2 regions of the Rhodoferax sp. BAB1 genome follow, and region 2 is predicted to be linked to the other one. Evidence: predicted binding sites of a transcription regulator. Region 2 holds the regulator's gene; the other holds the start of a gene.

Region 1 (7,708 bases), 1.5 Mb from region 2:
GCCACTTCCAGGCCGGCATGAAGGGCACCATCACCGTCCGCGCCAAATAGAGGAGAGAACCATGAACCGACGCAAACTTTTGCAGACCTACATTGCCCTGGCCGCTGGCACGCTGGCCGGCCTGGCCGCAGCCACACCGACCCGCCCCCTGATCGAAGTCTGGAAGACCCCTACCTGCGGCTGCTGCAAGGACTGGATCAAGCACCTGCAGGCCCAGGGCTTCGAGGTCAAGGCACACGATGTCAGCAACGCCGTCAAGAACGACTACCGCCGCCGCATCGGCCTGGAAGACAAATTTGGTTCCTGCCACACCGCGCTGGTGAACGGCTACGTGATCGAAGGCCATGTGCCGGCGCGCGAGATCCATCGCCTGCTCAAAGACAAACCCCGCGCCCTGGGCCTGGCCGTGCCCGGCATGCCCGTGGGCTCACCCGGCATGGACGGCCCGGAATACGATGGCCTGAAAGATCCCTACGACGTGCTGCTGGTGCAGCGCGGCGGCACGGCCACCGTCTTCCAGACCTATCGATGACAGCTCTTCCACCCCGGACGCAAAACACCATGAAGACAAACACCACCCTCCTCTGCTTCCTGCTGGCCCTGGCCGGCCCGGCGCTGGCCCAGGGCCACGGTGGCCATGAGCCCGGCGTGCTGGTCGCCCAGGCCAAGGCGCCCACGCCGACCCGCGCCGAGGTGCGCAAGGTCGACAAGTCGGCGAAGAAGATCACGCTACGGCACGAGCGCATCGAGAACCTGGACATGGACGGCATGACCATGGTGTTCCAGGTGCAGGATGCCGCGCTGCTGGACCAGGTCAAGGCTGGTGACCAGGTGCGCTTCACGGCCGAGCAGATCCGGGGCGCCTACACAGTGCTCACGATCGAGCCCGTCCGGCCCTAGAACAGGCAAGCCTGGCCCGCGGCCAGGCCGGGCCGGAACTGCGAGAGGTCCAGCACGATGCGTTCGCGGTTCAGGCCGTGGCGCATACAGGCCTTGTGGAAACGCTGACGGATCAGCTCGGCCCACAGGCCGCTGCCCTTCATGCGTGTGGCGTAGTCGCTGTCGTAGTCCTGGCCGCCGCGCATGTCGCGGATGCGCGCCATCACACGCGCGGCCCGCTGCGGGTAGTGCAGCTGCAACCACTGCTGGAACACCTCGTTCAACTCCCAGGGCAGGCGCAGCACGGTGTAGAACGCATTCGTTGCACCCGCCTCGGCCGCCGCTGCCAGCACCTGCTCCATGTCGTCGTTGATGAAGGGGATCTGCGGCGCCACGCTCACGCCGACCGGCACGCCCGCTTCGGCCAGGGCGCGGATGGTGCGCAGGCGGCGCTGCGGCGAGGCGGCGCGCGGCTCCAGCCGGCGCGCAAGCTCGCCGTCCAGCGTGGTGATGGTGACGTAGACCGCGGCCAGACGGTCTTGCGCCATGGGGGCGATCAGGTCCAGGTCGCGCTCCACGCCACTGGATTTGGTGACCAGCGAGAAGGGATGGCGCGCGTCACGCAGCACCTCGATCAAGGAACGCGTGATACCCAGCTCGCGCTCCACCGGCTGGTAGCAGTCGGTGACCGAGCCGATGACGATCATGCTGGGCTGGTAGGACCGTGCCGAGAGTTCGCGCCGCAGCAATGCCGCAAGCCCGCGCTTGGCGATGATCACCCGCTCGAAATCCAGCCCCGGTGACAGGCCCAGGTAGCTGTGCGTGGGCCGGGCATAGCAGTAACTGCAGCCGTGCTCGCAACCGCGGTAGGGGTTGATGGACTGGTCGAAGGCGATGTCCGGCGAATCGTTGCTGACCAGTGCGCTGCGCGCGTCCTCCCAGCGAAGCTCGGTACGCGGCTTCGACGCCGCCTCCGACAAGGCCTCGTCCCAGGTTGACCAGCCGTCGTCGAAGGCCGCGCGCAGATCCTGCTCGAAACGGTGGGCATTACGCGTGGCGGCGCCCCGGCCCTTGAGGGCCTGCAGGGGGATCTTGAATTCGCTCATGGCACCGGCCTGTTCTGATGCCGCAGCATCACATTGATAACTGTATATTTGTACAGTTTACTGACATTCACCACTTCTGTCAGCCCTTCCAGCATCGCCACCACCCGTCGGGGCGGACGACCTTCCATCGACCCACTGCAGCACGCTTGCAACAAGCAGGCCCCGCGCGCATCCTCCGGGCCAGGCCAGTCGCTATAGTGGAGCGCATGACCGCTACCACCCTGCACCAGGAACTCCGTGACCATCCGGCCCGCTGGCTGGCCGGGGGGCTGTGCGCGCTGGCCCTGCTGGTCCTCGCGGGCTGCAGCAGCACCCCCAAATCCGGCGGCAGCGTGGCCAGCGGCCACAGCGAATCGGGCCAGGCCTCTTATTACGGTAATGAGTTCCACGGCCGCAAGACGGCCAACGGCGAGCGTTTCGACCAGGCCAAGCTGACGGCGGCACACCGCACCCTGCCTTTCGGCACGCGGCTCAAGGTCACCAACACGCAGACCGGCAAAAGCGTGCAGGTGCGCGTGAACGACCGTGGGCCTTTTGTGAAGGGGCGCGTGATCGACCTCTCCAGTTCGGCCTTCAAGTCCATCGCCAGCCTGAATGCCGGCGTGGTGCCGGTGCGCATCCAGGTCATCGATTAGGCCCACGCGCCTGTGCTGCGCATAATCGGCGCATGAATCCCACGCACCTGCCCTACCCGGGCGCCATCACCGACGTGGCCGGCATCGAGGTCGGACACCACAGCGACACGCGCCGGCCCACCGGCTGCAGCGTGGTGCTGGCACGCCATGGCGCCGTGGGCGGCGTGGACGTGCGCGGTGCCGCGCCCGGCACACGCGAAACCGATCTGCTGCACCCCGGCAACCTGGTGCCCCATGTGCACGCCGTGCTGCTGGCGGGCGGCAGCGCCTGGGGCCTGGACGCAGCCGGCGGCGTGATGCGCTGGCTGGAAGAAAACGACATCGGCCTGGACACCGGCCACGGCCTGGTGCCCATCGTGCCGGCGGCCGTGGTCTTCGACCTGGGCGTGGGCGACGGCCGTATCCGCCCTGATGCGCAGTCCGGCTACCACGCCTGCGGGGCTGCAAGCCGCAGCGCGCCAGCCCAGGGCAATGTGGGTGCGGGCAGCGGTGCGCTGGTGGGCAAGCTGCTGGGCATGGCTCGCGCGATGAAGGGCGGCGTGGGCACGGCCTCGGTCAGCGCCGGCGGTGTCACCGTGGGTGCGCTGGTGGTCTGCAATGCCGTGGGCGACGTGCTGGAACCGGCGACAGGCCGCGTGATCGCCGGTGCCCGCACACGCGACGGCAAGACGCTGCAGAACACACGCGATGCCCTGCTGGCCGGCCACATGCCGCAGCACCTGCTGGCCGGCAACAACACCACCATCGGCGTGATCGCCACCGACGCGGTATTGACCAAGGCCCAGGCCCAGCGCCTGGCCCAGGTGGCTCACGACGGGCTGGCCCGCAGCATCAACCCCGTGCACACGATGCTCGACGGCGACACGCTGTTCGCGCTGGGCACCGGGACCAGCGGCAAGGAGGCAGACATGCTGCTGCTGGCCACGCTGGCAGCCGAGGCCACCGCACGCGCCGTGGTCAATGCAGTGCAGGCGGCGCAGGGCCTGACGGTTGGCGAGCAGCACTGGCCCAGCGCGGCCGAACTTGCATCGAGCTGAAGCATACATACGCATGCCGGCTGTCCTGCGCCACACCCTGCTCTCGCTGCGCGACCTCTGGGCCTCGGCCGCGCCCTTTGTGCTGCTGGCCCTGCTGCTGCTGACGCTGGCCTACTGGTGGCTGGACCCGATGCCGCCAAAGCGCATCACGCTGGCCACCGGGCCGGCCCAAAGTGCCTATGACGAACTGGGCAAGCGTTATGCCCAGTCCCTGGCGGGCTACGGCATCCAGGTGACGCTGCGGCCCAGCCAGGGCGCAGCGGACAACCTGGCCCTGCTGCGTGCGGGCGAAGTGGACATCGGCTTCGTGCAGGGCGGCACGGCCACGCCGACGGAAGACGACGAGCTCGAATCGCTGGGCAGCCTCTTTGTGGAGCCGGTCTGGCTGTTCTACCGCGCCGACGCCGCGCGCAAGGTGAAGCGCCAGGGCACGCTAGCCGCGCTGGGTGAACTCAAGGGCCTGCGCCTGAACGTGGGCGCCGAGGGCAGCGGCGTGCCGCGCCTGATGGAACGGCTGTTCGAGGCCAACCGCATCGCCCCCAATAGCATGCAGCTCTCGCGCCTGGACCAGACCCCGGCAGTGATGGCGCTGCTGGCTGGCGAGATCGACGCGCTGGTGCTGGCCTCCGCGCCGGAATCGCTGATGGTGCAGATGCTGCTGCAGACGCCGGACGTGCGCCTGATGGATTTCAGCCAGAGTGAGGCCTATGCACGCCGCTTCGCCTTTCTCACACCGGTCACGCTGCCGCGCGGTGTGGTGGACCTGGCGCGGGACATCCCGGCGCAGGATGTACGACTGATCGCCACCACCACCACGCTGCTGGCCACACCCGACGTGCACCCGGCGCTGTTGCAGCTCTTCTCGCAGGCCGCGCTCAAGCTGCACGGACCGGCCGGCTGGTTCAACCGTGCACGTGAATTCCCGAACGCCGGGCAGACCGAGTTCCCGCTGGCCCAGGAAGCCGAGCGCGCGCTCAAGAACGGCGTGCCGCTGCTGCAGCGCTACCTGTCCTTCACGCTGGCCAATCTGCTGGAACGCATGTGGCTGGCGCTGGGCATCATCATCGCCATCCTGCTGCCGCTGAGCCGCATCGTGCCGCCACTCTACGAGTTCCGCATCCGCTCGCGTGTGTTCCGCTGGTACGGACAGCTGCGCCAGATCGAGGAACGCATGCAGTCCGGCAACGGCACACGCGAGGAACTGCTGCAGGCGCTGAACCAGCTGGAAGTGCGCGCAACCCGGGTGAAGGTACCGCTGTCGTATACCGACGAGCTCTACGCCCTGCGCAACTACATCGAGATGGTGCGCAGCCGCCTGCAACGCGGCTGAGGCGGGACCTCAGGCCGGTGGTGGGTCGGCCTGAATGTCCATGTAGACGCTGTTGCGCATGGCCAGCTCGGCCACAGCATCAAAGGCGCGCTCGACCACCGGCCCCTGTGCCACCAGGCGCAACTGCGCCTGCGCCACCAGGCGGTCGAACATGCGCCGTGTCATCGAGTGGTTGGAGCCGCTGGCACTGGAGAACAGGCACAGCGTGGCCGACTCGTTGACCCAGGCCAGTTGCAGGCGCGTCCAGTGCCCGCCCACCAGCAACTCGATCCAGCCGCCCTGCTGCAAATGGTCGAGCGAGAGCAGTGGCGACGCTGCCGCGCTCTCCAGCGGTGCCTGCCCGGTATCGATCTCCCGCTCCACCAGCCCCATGGGCTCGGTCGCCGGGAATTCGCCGGGGAAGTCTGCCGGCACCGTGGACGCAAAGTCGGGTGTTTCACTGCCCCCCAGGTCGTCCATGAAGCCGGAATCCCGTGCTTCCTCGGGCGCCAGCCAGGTCCGGGCCACCGGCTGCTGGGGTACCAGTTTCTGGCTGCGTGCAGCGGACACACCATCGAGCCCGCCCTGGTGCAGGGCGAACAACTGGTCGAGGAAATGCTGCAACTGCTCGGACGGGTAATGGATGCGCTCCAGGCCCCGACGCAGTCCCTGCACCAGCTGCGGGATGAGTTTGGCAAGTTGTGCGGGTTGCTGTCGGGTCTGGTCGGGGCGCACGCTCCAGAACAGGTCTTCGAGCAGGGCCACGTGGTCGGGCTCGCCGGGCTGGTCGACCTTGCCCTCGATCTGGGCCTGCGCCATGACCTGGGCCCAGGGGCCGCAGGCGAAATCCACCACCAGGTCGGGCACCAGCACGGTACCGGGCTGCTTGCGGATGTGCTGCGCAATCTGGTTGGCCAGCTGGTTGCGCTTTTCGGCCTGCTGCAGGGCCTGCACGGCGGCCTGCTGCTGCACCTGGCGGCGTTGCTCGGCCTGCGACCAGATATGGCGCAGGCGCACCAGCACGCGCTCGAAGGTCTCGGACGCACCGGCGGCCGGGTCCAGGCGCACCAGCGTCTCGCGCATGTCGGCCAGGAATTCGTCGAAACCTTCAGCCGCGACGCTTTCGTAAGCGAAGCTGTGTTGCGCCAGCTCCTCCAGCAGCAGGCGCGCCGGGTGCTGCTTGTCGCTGAAGAAGTGCAGGTCGTTGCGGGCCAGTTGCAGCAGGGCCGGCTTGAGCCCGGCGATGAGCTCACGCACCGGCGGCAGGATGCGCTCGTCGCCGGTGATGCCGGCCAGGATGAGCTGGACCACTTCCTGCACCAGCTGGTCGGCGTCCGGCGTGGCGCCCGAGACGAGCCCATGCAGTTGCTGCACGGTCAACTGGCCGGCAACCGCCTGTTGTGCAAGACCACCCTGCAGACCCTGCGGCTGCCCCAGCGACGGCCCCGGTGCCGGCCGGCCCGCCATGGTCTCCCGGGCCGGCGACACCTGGTTCGGCACAGGCCTGGCGCCCGCCGCGCCGGAGGACGCCGTGCGCTGGATGACATAACCCACCGGCTGGACTTTCTGCACCTTCAGATAGGCCAGCAATTCCTGGTAGACCGGACGCAGGCTCTTGCCCAGCAGGGGCACCATGACCTGGCGGCACTGGGTCTGCACCGCGCTGTCGCCCTGCATCTCGCTGATCAGGCCCTGCAGGGCTTCAACGTAGACCTCGGGCCGGAAGGGATTGCGCTCCGGACGCACCTGGTCGAAGCCCAGGATGGCGCTGACCAGGGTGTTGAGTTCGGTCAGTTCGTTCTCGGCATCCATCAGCGCCTGCTGCAGGCCGCGCACGGCGCTGATGCGCGTCTGCACTTCCTGCTCGTCCATCAGTTCGAGTTGCTCAAACTTGATGCTGGACGGTCCGGCGTCCAGGGTGGTCGTCACCGGGCCGTCCCCCAGTTCGCGCTCGAAGGAGCGCTGCAGGGCCTCGGGGAAGCGCGCACGCATTTCCGGCGCAGACTGCGCCAGGGCGGAGACCACCCGGGCGCGCGCATCACGTGCCAGCAGGTCACGTGTCTGGTCGATCTGACGCTGCAAGGTCTCTCGCGTCTGACGCAGCAGGCTGTCCATGACGTCCAGCCCGCGGCGCGAAGCCTCCCAGATCAGGCCATCGAGCTGGGTACTGCGGGCAACCGCTGGTGGACGTGGGCTCATGGTCTGTTCCTGCTGGAGGGACGATGGAGGCGGCTAGCTTATTTGAGCGCCTTGAAGCGCACCCGGTGCGGCTTGGCGCCCTCTTCACCCAGGCGCTTCTTCTTGTCGGCCTCGTACTCCTGGTAGTTGCCGTCGAAGAAGGTCCACTGGCTGTCGCCTTCGGCGGCCAGGATGTGGGTACAGATGCGGTCCAGGAACCAGCGGTCGTGGCTGATGACCATGACAGAGCCGGCGAACTCCAGCAGCGCGTCTTCCAGCGCACGCAGGGTTTCCACGTCCAGATCGTTGGAGGGCTCGTCCAGCAGCAGGGTGTTACCGCCGGCGATCAGGGTCTTGGCCAGGTGCAGGCGTCCGCGCTCGCCGCCCGACAGCGTGCCCACGCGTTTCTGCTGGTCGCCGCCGTTGAAGTTGAAACGGCCGCAGTAGGCGCGGCTGGCCATCTGGAACTTGCCCACGGTCAGGATGTCCAGTCCGCCGGACACGTCTTCCCAGACGGTCTTCTCGTTGGACAGGTCGTCACGCGTCTGGTCGACGAAGGCCATC
Region 2 (7,708 bases):
CGCGTGGCGCGCGTCGAAACCCAGACCGGGGGCATCTCGCTGACTTGCGGTACGGGGGCTTCGGGCGCCACCTGGGCCACGTTCTTGTCGTAGCGGTAGAAACCCTCGCCTGTCTTGCGGCCCAGCACACCTCCGGCCAGGCGCTGCGCCGTGATGACGCTGGGGCGGTAGCGCGGTTCCTCGTAGTACTGGTGGTAGATGGATTCCATCACCGGGTGCGAGACGTCCAGCGCGGTCAGGTCCATCAGCTCGAAGGGGCCGAGCTTGAAGCCGGCCTGGTCGCGCAGGATGCGGTCGATGGTGGCGTAGTCGGCCACGCCCTCGCCGGCGATGCGTAGCGCCTCGGTGCCATAACCGCGGCCGGCGTGGTTGACGATGAAACCCGGCGTGTCCTGCGCCGTCACCGGGGTGTGGCCCATCTGACGGGCGTAGTCGCAGAGCGCGGTGCAGATGGCCGGATCGGTCTTGAGGCCGGCGATGACTTCGACCACTTTCATGACCGGCACCGGGTTGAAGAAGTGGTAACCGGCCACGCGCTGCGGTGACTTCAGCCGGGCGGCGATGGCCGTGATCGAGAGCGAAGAGGTGTTGCTCGCCAGCACCGTGCTGGCGCCGACGATGCCTTCGAGTTCGGCGAACAGGGCCGCTTTGACGTCGAGCCGCTCGACGATGGCTTCCACCACCAGGTCGCAAGTGGCCAGGTCCTGCAGGCTGGCGGCCGTCTTCAGGCGGGTTTTGCAGGCTGCAGCCGCGGCCGCATCCAAACGGCCCTTGTCCACCAGCTTGTCCCACTGCTCGCAGATCGACTGCTGCGCTGCCGCCATGGCCGCAGCCTGCTGGTCATGGAGGAGGACGGTGCTGCCGGCCTGGGCCGCGATCTGGGCGATGCCGCGGCCCATGGCGCCGGTGCCGACGACGGCAATGTGTGCATGGACGGGTTTCATGGCCGGAATTATCACTCTGTCGTCTGCCGGTCCGGAGTCGCCTGCCGGACTGCTCCGTGCCTCATCCTCTGCCAGACTCCAGGGTGACCATCGGCCAACAACCACCTGAGGTGACACCATGACCCTGAAACTTTGCGGATTCTCTGCCAGCAACTACTACAACAAGATCAAGCTGCAGTTGATGGAAAAGGACGTCCCTTTTGTGGAGGAACTGGTCTGGACCGGCCATACCGACAGCCTGCTGGTGGACCGCTCCCCCATGGGCAAGGTGCCCTTCCTGGACACGCCGCAGGGCCCGGTCTCCGAGTCCGGCGCCTGCGCCGAGTACATCGAGGCGACCTATCCGCAAAAACCGCTGTTGCCGGCCGACCCCTATGCCGCAGCCAAGGTGCGCGAGATCATCATCTACAGTGAACTGCACCTCGAACTGGTGGCGCGCAACCTCTACCCGGAAGCCTTTTTTGGCGGCAAGGTCTCGGACAACGTGAAGGAGCGCACCCGCAAGTTGCTGGAGCGTGGCGTGCACGGCTTAACCAAGCTGGTGAAGTTCTCGCCCTACGTGGCCGGGCCGGAGTTCACGCTGGCCGATTGCGCTGCCGTGGCGCACCTGCCTCTGGTATCGAGTGCCAGCAGGATCATCTATGGCGACGATGTGCTGGCGGGCCTGCCCGTGCGCGAGTACGTCAAGATGATGGGCGAGCGACCTTCTTTGCAGAAGGTCAACGCCGACCGCAAGAGCAGCACCGAGCAGATGCTGGCGCTGCGTGCGAAAAAGTCGGCCTGAGCCGGGGCACGCTTAGCGCCGTACCTTCAGCGCATCCGGGTTGGCGATGTTGCTCGGCTTGCCCTGGATGAAGTTCACGATGTTGTCGAAGGCGGTGCCGAAGTAGAGTTCGTAGCTCTCCTGCTCGACATAACCGATGTGTGGCGTGCAGATGCAGTTTTCCAGGCGCAGCAGGGCATGGCCCTGCAGGATGGGCTCGGACTCGAACACATCGATCGCGGCCATGCCGGGGCGGCCGTGATTGAGCGCACTGATCAAGGCCTCGGGCTCGATCAGTTCGGCGCGTGAGGTGTTGACCAGCAGCGAGGTGGGTTTCATCTGCGCCAGATCGGCGGCCGTGACGATGCCGCGCGTGGCCTCGTTCAGGCGCAGGTGCAGGCTGATCACGTCGCTTTGCTGGAAGAATTCCTCGCGGCTGCTGGCGGCCTCATAGCCGTCCTGCACGGCTTTTTCGCGCGAGGGATCACGGCCCCAGACCAGCACACGCATGCCGAACACGCGGCCGTAGCCGGCGAGCAGCTGGCCGATCTTGCCGTAGCCCCAGATGCCCAGGGTCTTGCCGCGCAGCACCGTGCCCAGGGCGAAATTGGGCGGCATGGCGGCAGACTTCAGGCCGGACTGTTGCCAGACGCCGTGCTTGAGGTTGCCTATGTATTGCGGCAGGCGGCGCATGGCGGCCATGATGAGCGCCCAGGTCAGCTCGGCCGGAGCGACCGGTGAACCGCTGCCCTCGGCCACGGCGATGCCACGCTCGGTACAGGCTTCGATATCGATGTGGCTGCCCATGCGGCCGGTCTGGGAGATGAGCTTGAGACGCGGCAGCTTTTCCACCAGTTGGCGGGTGATAGGCGTGCGTTCCCGGATCAGCACCAGCACGTCGGCGTCGCGCAATCGGACCGAGAGCTGGCCCAGTCCCTTGACGGTGTTGGTATAGACCTTGGGCGGGTAGTCGGCCAGTTTGCTGGCGCAGGCTAGCTTGCGTACGACGTCCTGGTAGTCGTCCAGAATCACGATGTTCATGCCGCTATTGTGCCTTGGCCTCGCATGCGGATTAACCCGGATGCGGAGCCGCGCAGCGGCGCAGGAGGCTCAGGTACGGGCGGCTTCGCAGGCGGCCAGGCGATCGAGTTCGGCGCAGACATCGGCCATGCGGCCGGAGATCACCATGCGGCCCACCTGCGAGCGGGGCTGGCCGGCTTCCATGACGCGTACCACGCGCAGCGGGCGACGGACCGGCGCAACGCAGGCGCGGGCCATGGCGGCTTGCATGCGGACGGAAGACCGCTGCACAGGCGTGGCGGTGGCAGGGCGCGAGGGAGCAGCGGGGGCCAGCCAGCGCAGCAGGCCTTGCAAGGGAGTCCAGAGGGCGTAGGTGGCGGACCAGGCGGTATTCATCGTTGACCTTTCGGGGGCGGACGCAGCGCGTTCACATGAGCATGGTGTTGCGGATCAGGCCGACGGCCAGGCCTTCGATTTCGAAGGGGTCGCCCGGCTCGACCACGATGGTCTGGTAGTCAGGGTTTTCCGGCAGCAGTTCGATCAGGTGCTTGTTGCGGCGGAAGCGCTTGACCGTGACTTCCTCGCCTAGGCGCGCCACGACGATCTGGCCGTTCTTGGCGTCCTTGGTGGACTGCACGGCCAGCAGGTCGCCGTCCATGATGCCGGCGTCGCGCATGGACATGCCGCGCACCTTGAGCAGGTAGTCGGGCTTGCGCTGGAACAGCGAGCTCTCCACGTAATAGGTCTGGTCCACGTGTTCCTGCGCGAGAATGGGCGAACCGGCAGCGACACGCCCGATCAGGGGCAGGGCGATCTGGGACAGGTCTGGCATGGGCAGGGAGAATTGCTTGATGCGAGATTCGTTGATGGAGCGCAGCGCCTCGCCTTGCAGGCGGATGCCGCGCGAGGTGCCGCTGACCAGTTCGATCACGCCCTTGCGTGCCAGCGCCTGCAGATGTTCCTCGGCGGCATTGGCCGACTTGAAACCGAGTTCGGTCGCGATCTCGGCGCGGGTGGGCGGGGCGCCGGTGCGTGCGATGGCGCTCTGGATCAGGTCCAGAATCTGCTGCTGGCGGGCGGTCAGCTTGATCGGGTACTGCGGCAGGTCCATGGTGGTGACTCCTGTGGGCGGGATGAAGACAAGGTACTGTCTCGATATCCAGTAACTGTATTTTTAACCAGTTTTCAGGGAATTGCAAGTGGGCTTGAAAAAAATCGTGGTTTTGGGCACCGGCGGCACCATTGCCGGCCTGGCCGCCCCCCATGCCGCCGACAGCCGTGACTACGTGGCCGCGCAGCAGCCGGTGGGTGAGCTGCTGGCCGGTCTGCCGACCCCGGCTGGCTGCACGCTGCTTTGTGAGCAGGTGGCCCAGATCGACAGCAAGGACATGGATCTGGTCGTGTGGCAGAAGCTGCTGCAGCGCTGCGTGCACTGGCTGGCGCAGGACGATGTGCAAGGCCTGCTCATCACCCACGGGACCGATACGCTGGAGGAGACCGCCTTTCTGCTGCAGACCGTGCTGGCACCGCGCAAGCCCGTGGTGCTGACCTGTGCCATGCGCCCGGCCAACGCGGCGGACACCGACGGCCCGCAGAACCTGCGCGATGCCCTGGCGGTGGCTGCCACGGCGGGGGCACAAGGCGTACTGGCAGTCTGCGCCGGCCGCATCCTTGGCGCACAGGACGTGCAGAAGGTCCACAGCTCGCGGCTCGATGCCTTCAGCGCGGGGGAGGCCGGTGATATCGGGCGGGTGCAGCAGGGGCGTGTGGATCGCCAGCGTGACTGGCCTGGGCCGCGTGTGCCGCAGGAGATGTTGCTCGAAGTTCTGCTGACGGCGTCTGCGCTGCCGCGCGTCGAGATCGTGCTCAGCCATGCTGCGGCTTGCGGCGCCACGGTGGACGCGCTGGTGGATCCGGCCGTCGCCACGCGTTACGGGGCCCAGCCGGTGCGTGGCCTGGTGCTGGCCGGCACCGGGGGCGGCACCGTGCATCATGAACTGGAAGCCGCCTTGTGGCGCGCCCGGGGCGCCGGTGTGCGCGTGCTGCGCAGCACGCGCTGTGTCGACGGGTTTCTGCAGCCCCGGCCGTCCGACGAGTTTCCCGTGGCGCCCGGCCTGAGTCCCGTCAAGGCGCGACTGGCGCTGATGCTCGAACTCCTGCGCTGAGAGGCGGCCCCGCGTCATGTTCACCGCCTTGCTCTCCAGTGCCTGGGCCTACCCGGCCCTCGAAGTCGTGCATCTGAGCGGCATCGCCTTGCTGGTCGGCAATCTCGTGCTGCTGGAACTGCGGGTTTTCGGCCTGGGCGCTGCGCTGCCGGTGCGCGAGCTGGCCCGCCTGAGCCTGAGCCTGGCCCTAGCGGGTTTCAGCCTCGCCGCGGCTTCGGGCCTGCTGATGTTTGCCAGCCAGCCGGTCGAACTGCTGGCCAACCGCGCTTTCACCCTCAAGATGCTGCTGTTATTGGCGGCGGCGTGTAATGCAGGCTGGTTCCACGGACGGGGCTCCCTGCACAAGCTCGACACCCTGGCGCGCGTGCAGATGCTGCTGTCCACCCTGATCTGGCTGGCCGTGCTGGTCTGTGGCCGCTGGATTGCCTACCTCTGAGACCACCGGAGTCACGCATGAAACGACGTACCGCGATCAGTCTTGCCTTGCTGCCCGGCCTGCTGCCGCTGGCGCGAGCCCACCATGGCTGGAGCAGCTTCGACCAGGAACGGCCCATTTTCCTGCAGGGGCGCGTGCACAGCGTGCGCTGGCAGAACCCCCATGCCGAACTGGTGCTGGAACTGCAGTCCCCGCTCACCCTGCCACCCGATCTGGCGCAGCGCGCCTTGCCAGCGCAGACCGCACCGGTCGACGGCAAGGCCCTGCTGGCCCGGGCCCAGCTGCCGCGTCGCAAGGACAGCCGCTGGGAAATCGAGCTGGCGCCGCTCACCCGCATGCAGGCCTGGAACGTGACGCCGCTCAAGGTGGGCGACGCGATGGGTGTGCTGGGCTTCACCTTCCACGACGAAAAGGGCGAGGCCATCCTGCGTGCCGAGTACCTGTTTGTGGGGGCCCGCATCTACGGACTGCGGTCCAGCCCGGCTTGAGGCGGAAATGACAACGCCCTGCAAGGCAGGGCGTTGGCGTGGCGCGCGGGCGTTTCAGCCGGCCAGGGACTGGAGGGCGCGCGCGGTGATCTCTTCCACGCTGCCCATGCCGCTGATGGCGCGGTATTTGGGCGCGGCAGCCGGATCCTTTTTGGCCCAGCTGCTGTAGTAGTCGACCAGCGGACGGGTCTGGGCGCTGTAGACGTCCAGGCGCTTCTTGACGGTCTCTTCCTTGTCATCGTCACGCTGTACCAGCGGCTCGCCGGTCATGTCGTCCTGTCCGGCCACCTTGGGCGGGTTGAACTTGACGTGGTAGGTGCGGCCCGAGGCCGGGTGTGAGCGGCGGCCGCTCATGCGCTCGATGATGGCCTCGAAAGGCACGTCGATTTCCAGCACATAGTCCAGCTTCACGCCCGCGGCCTTCATGGCATCGGCTTGCGGGATGGTGCGCGGAAAGCCGTCGAACAGGAAACCCTGGGCGCAGTCCGGCTGGGCGATGCGCTCCTTGACCAGGTTGATGATCAGGTCGTCACTGACCAGCGCGCCCGACTCCATCACGGCCTTGGCCTGCAGGCCCAGCGGCGTGCCGGCCTTCACGGCGGCGCGCAGCATGTCGCCGGTGGAGATTTGCGGGATGCCGTATTTCTGGCAGATGTACGCGGCTTGCGTGCCCTTGCCGGCGCCGGGTGCGCCCAACAGGATCAGTCTCATGGATACCCTCGGATGTTTTGCTGTTCTTAGCCAGCGACAGCACCATGGCGGTGCATGTCAGCTGCATGACTGAGGCGAGGATAGCATGCCGTAACTGGGATGAAACTTACAGCCCCAGGGGCTATCGCCCGGCGCGCTTCAGGCCGCAAACAGCCGGCGCACCCGCGCCAGGTCTTCGGGCGTGTCCACGCCCGCCCCCGGGGCCTGCTGCGTCACGTGCACGGCGATGCGGTGGCCGTGCCACATGGCACGCAGCTGTTCCAGGGCCTCGGTCACCTCGATCGGCGCCTGGGCCAGCTTCGGGAACTGGCGCAGAAAGCCGGCGCGGTAGCCGTAGATGCCGATGTGGCGCAGCGGCGCCGGATCCGGCAGTGTCTTGACCCCCTGGGCAAAACCGTCACGCCACCAGGCGATGGGTGCACGGCTGAAGTACAGGGCCAGGTCACGCGCGTCCAGCACCACCTTGACCACGTTGGGGTTCACGAAGTCGGCCACCTCATGGATGGGATGGGCGGCCGTGCTCATGCTGGCCTCGGGGCGCTGGCGCAGCAGCTCGGCCACGGCCGAGACCAGCGCGGGGTCGATCAGCGGCTCGTCGCCCTGCACGTTGACCACCAGCGCCTCATCGGGCAGCTTGAGCAGATCGCAGGCTTCGGCCAGGCGGTCGCTGCCGCTGGGGTGGTCGACCCGCGTGAGCACCACCTCGACACCATGCTGCTGGCAGGCCTGCACGATCCCGGGGCTGTCGCCGGCCACCACCACGCGGGTGCCGGCGCCCAGGCCGCTGCTGACGCGCTGGGCCACACGCACGATCATGGGCAGGCCGGCGATGTCGGCCAGGGGTTTGTTGGGCAGGCGGGTCGAGGCCAGCCGCGCCGGGATCAGGACGGTGAGGCTCATCGATTCAAAGCCCCAGTTCTTCGTCGCTCAGCGTGCGCGCCTCGTTTTCCAGCAGCACCGGGATGCCGTCGCGGATGGGGTAGGCCAGGCGGGCGCTGCGCGAGACCAGTTCCTGCTTCTCGCGGTTGTATTCCAGCGGGCCCTTGGTCACGGGGCAGACCAGCAGTTCAAGGAGTCGGGTGTCCATGGGGTGATGATAGCTGCGCCTCGTCGAGCAGCCGGTCCAGCGCGGCGAAAAAGGCAGGCTCCGGCGCGAAGTTCAGGGGCACGGCCAGTGCATC

The links. The regulator LexA, encoded in region 2, represses DNA repair genes until DNA is damaged. The targets are predictions, from matches to a motif close to ACTGTATNNNNATACAGT.
Region 1: a site for LexA is predicted at 2,025-2,042, ahead of HTY51_RS02570 (PA0069 family radical SAM protein). Genes of this name have one in related genera too.

The regions. Positions count from the first base shown of each region.
Region 1 is NZ_CP054424.1:518,936-526,643, reverse strand. Features, by position in the region: gene HTY51_RS02585 (cupredoxin domain-containing protein) at 1-50, shown strand, start outside; gene HTY51_RS02580 (DUF411 domain-containing protein) at 62-532, shown strand; gene HTY51_RS02575 (copper-binding protein) at 562-900, shown strand; gene HTY51_RS02570 (PA0069 family radical SAM protein) at 897-1,985, opposite strand; gene HTY51_RS02565 (septal ring lytic transglycosylase RlpA family protein) at 2,192-2,620, shown strand; gene HTY51_RS02560 (P1 family peptidase) at 2,653-3,657, shown strand; gene HTY51_RS02555 (TAXI family TRAP transporter solute-binding subunit) at 3,671-4,987, shown strand; gene HTY51_RS02550 (DUF1631 family protein) at 4,997-7,165, opposite strand; gene ettA (energy-dependent translational throttle protein EttA) at 7,204-7,708, opposite strand, start outside.
Region 2 is NZ_CP054424.1:1,973,035-1,980,742, reverse strand. Features, by position in the region: gene HTY51_RS09500 (3-hydroxyacyl-CoA dehydrogenase) at 1-944, opposite strand, end outside; gene HTY51_RS09495 (glutathione S-transferase) at 1,063-1,728, shown strand; gene HTY51_RS09490 (D-2-hydroxyacid dehydrogenase family protein) at 1,741-2,748, opposite strand; gene HTY51_RS09485 (hypothetical protein) at 2,818-3,123, opposite strand; gene lexA (transcriptional repressor LexA) at 3,155-3,838, opposite strand; gene HTY51_RS09475 (asparaginase) at 3,927-4,892, shown strand; gene HTY51_RS09470 (hypothetical protein) at 4,909-5,328, shown strand; gene HTY51_RS09465 (DUF6152 family protein) at 5,346-5,816, shown strand; gene adk (adenylate kinase) at 5,871-6,527, opposite strand; gene kdsB (3-deoxy-manno-octulosonate cytidylyltransferase) at 6,666-7,427, opposite strand; gene HTY51_RS09450 (Trm112 family protein) at 7,432-7,614, opposite strand; gene lpxK (tetraacyldisaccharide 4'-kinase) at 7,595-7,708, opposite strand, start outside.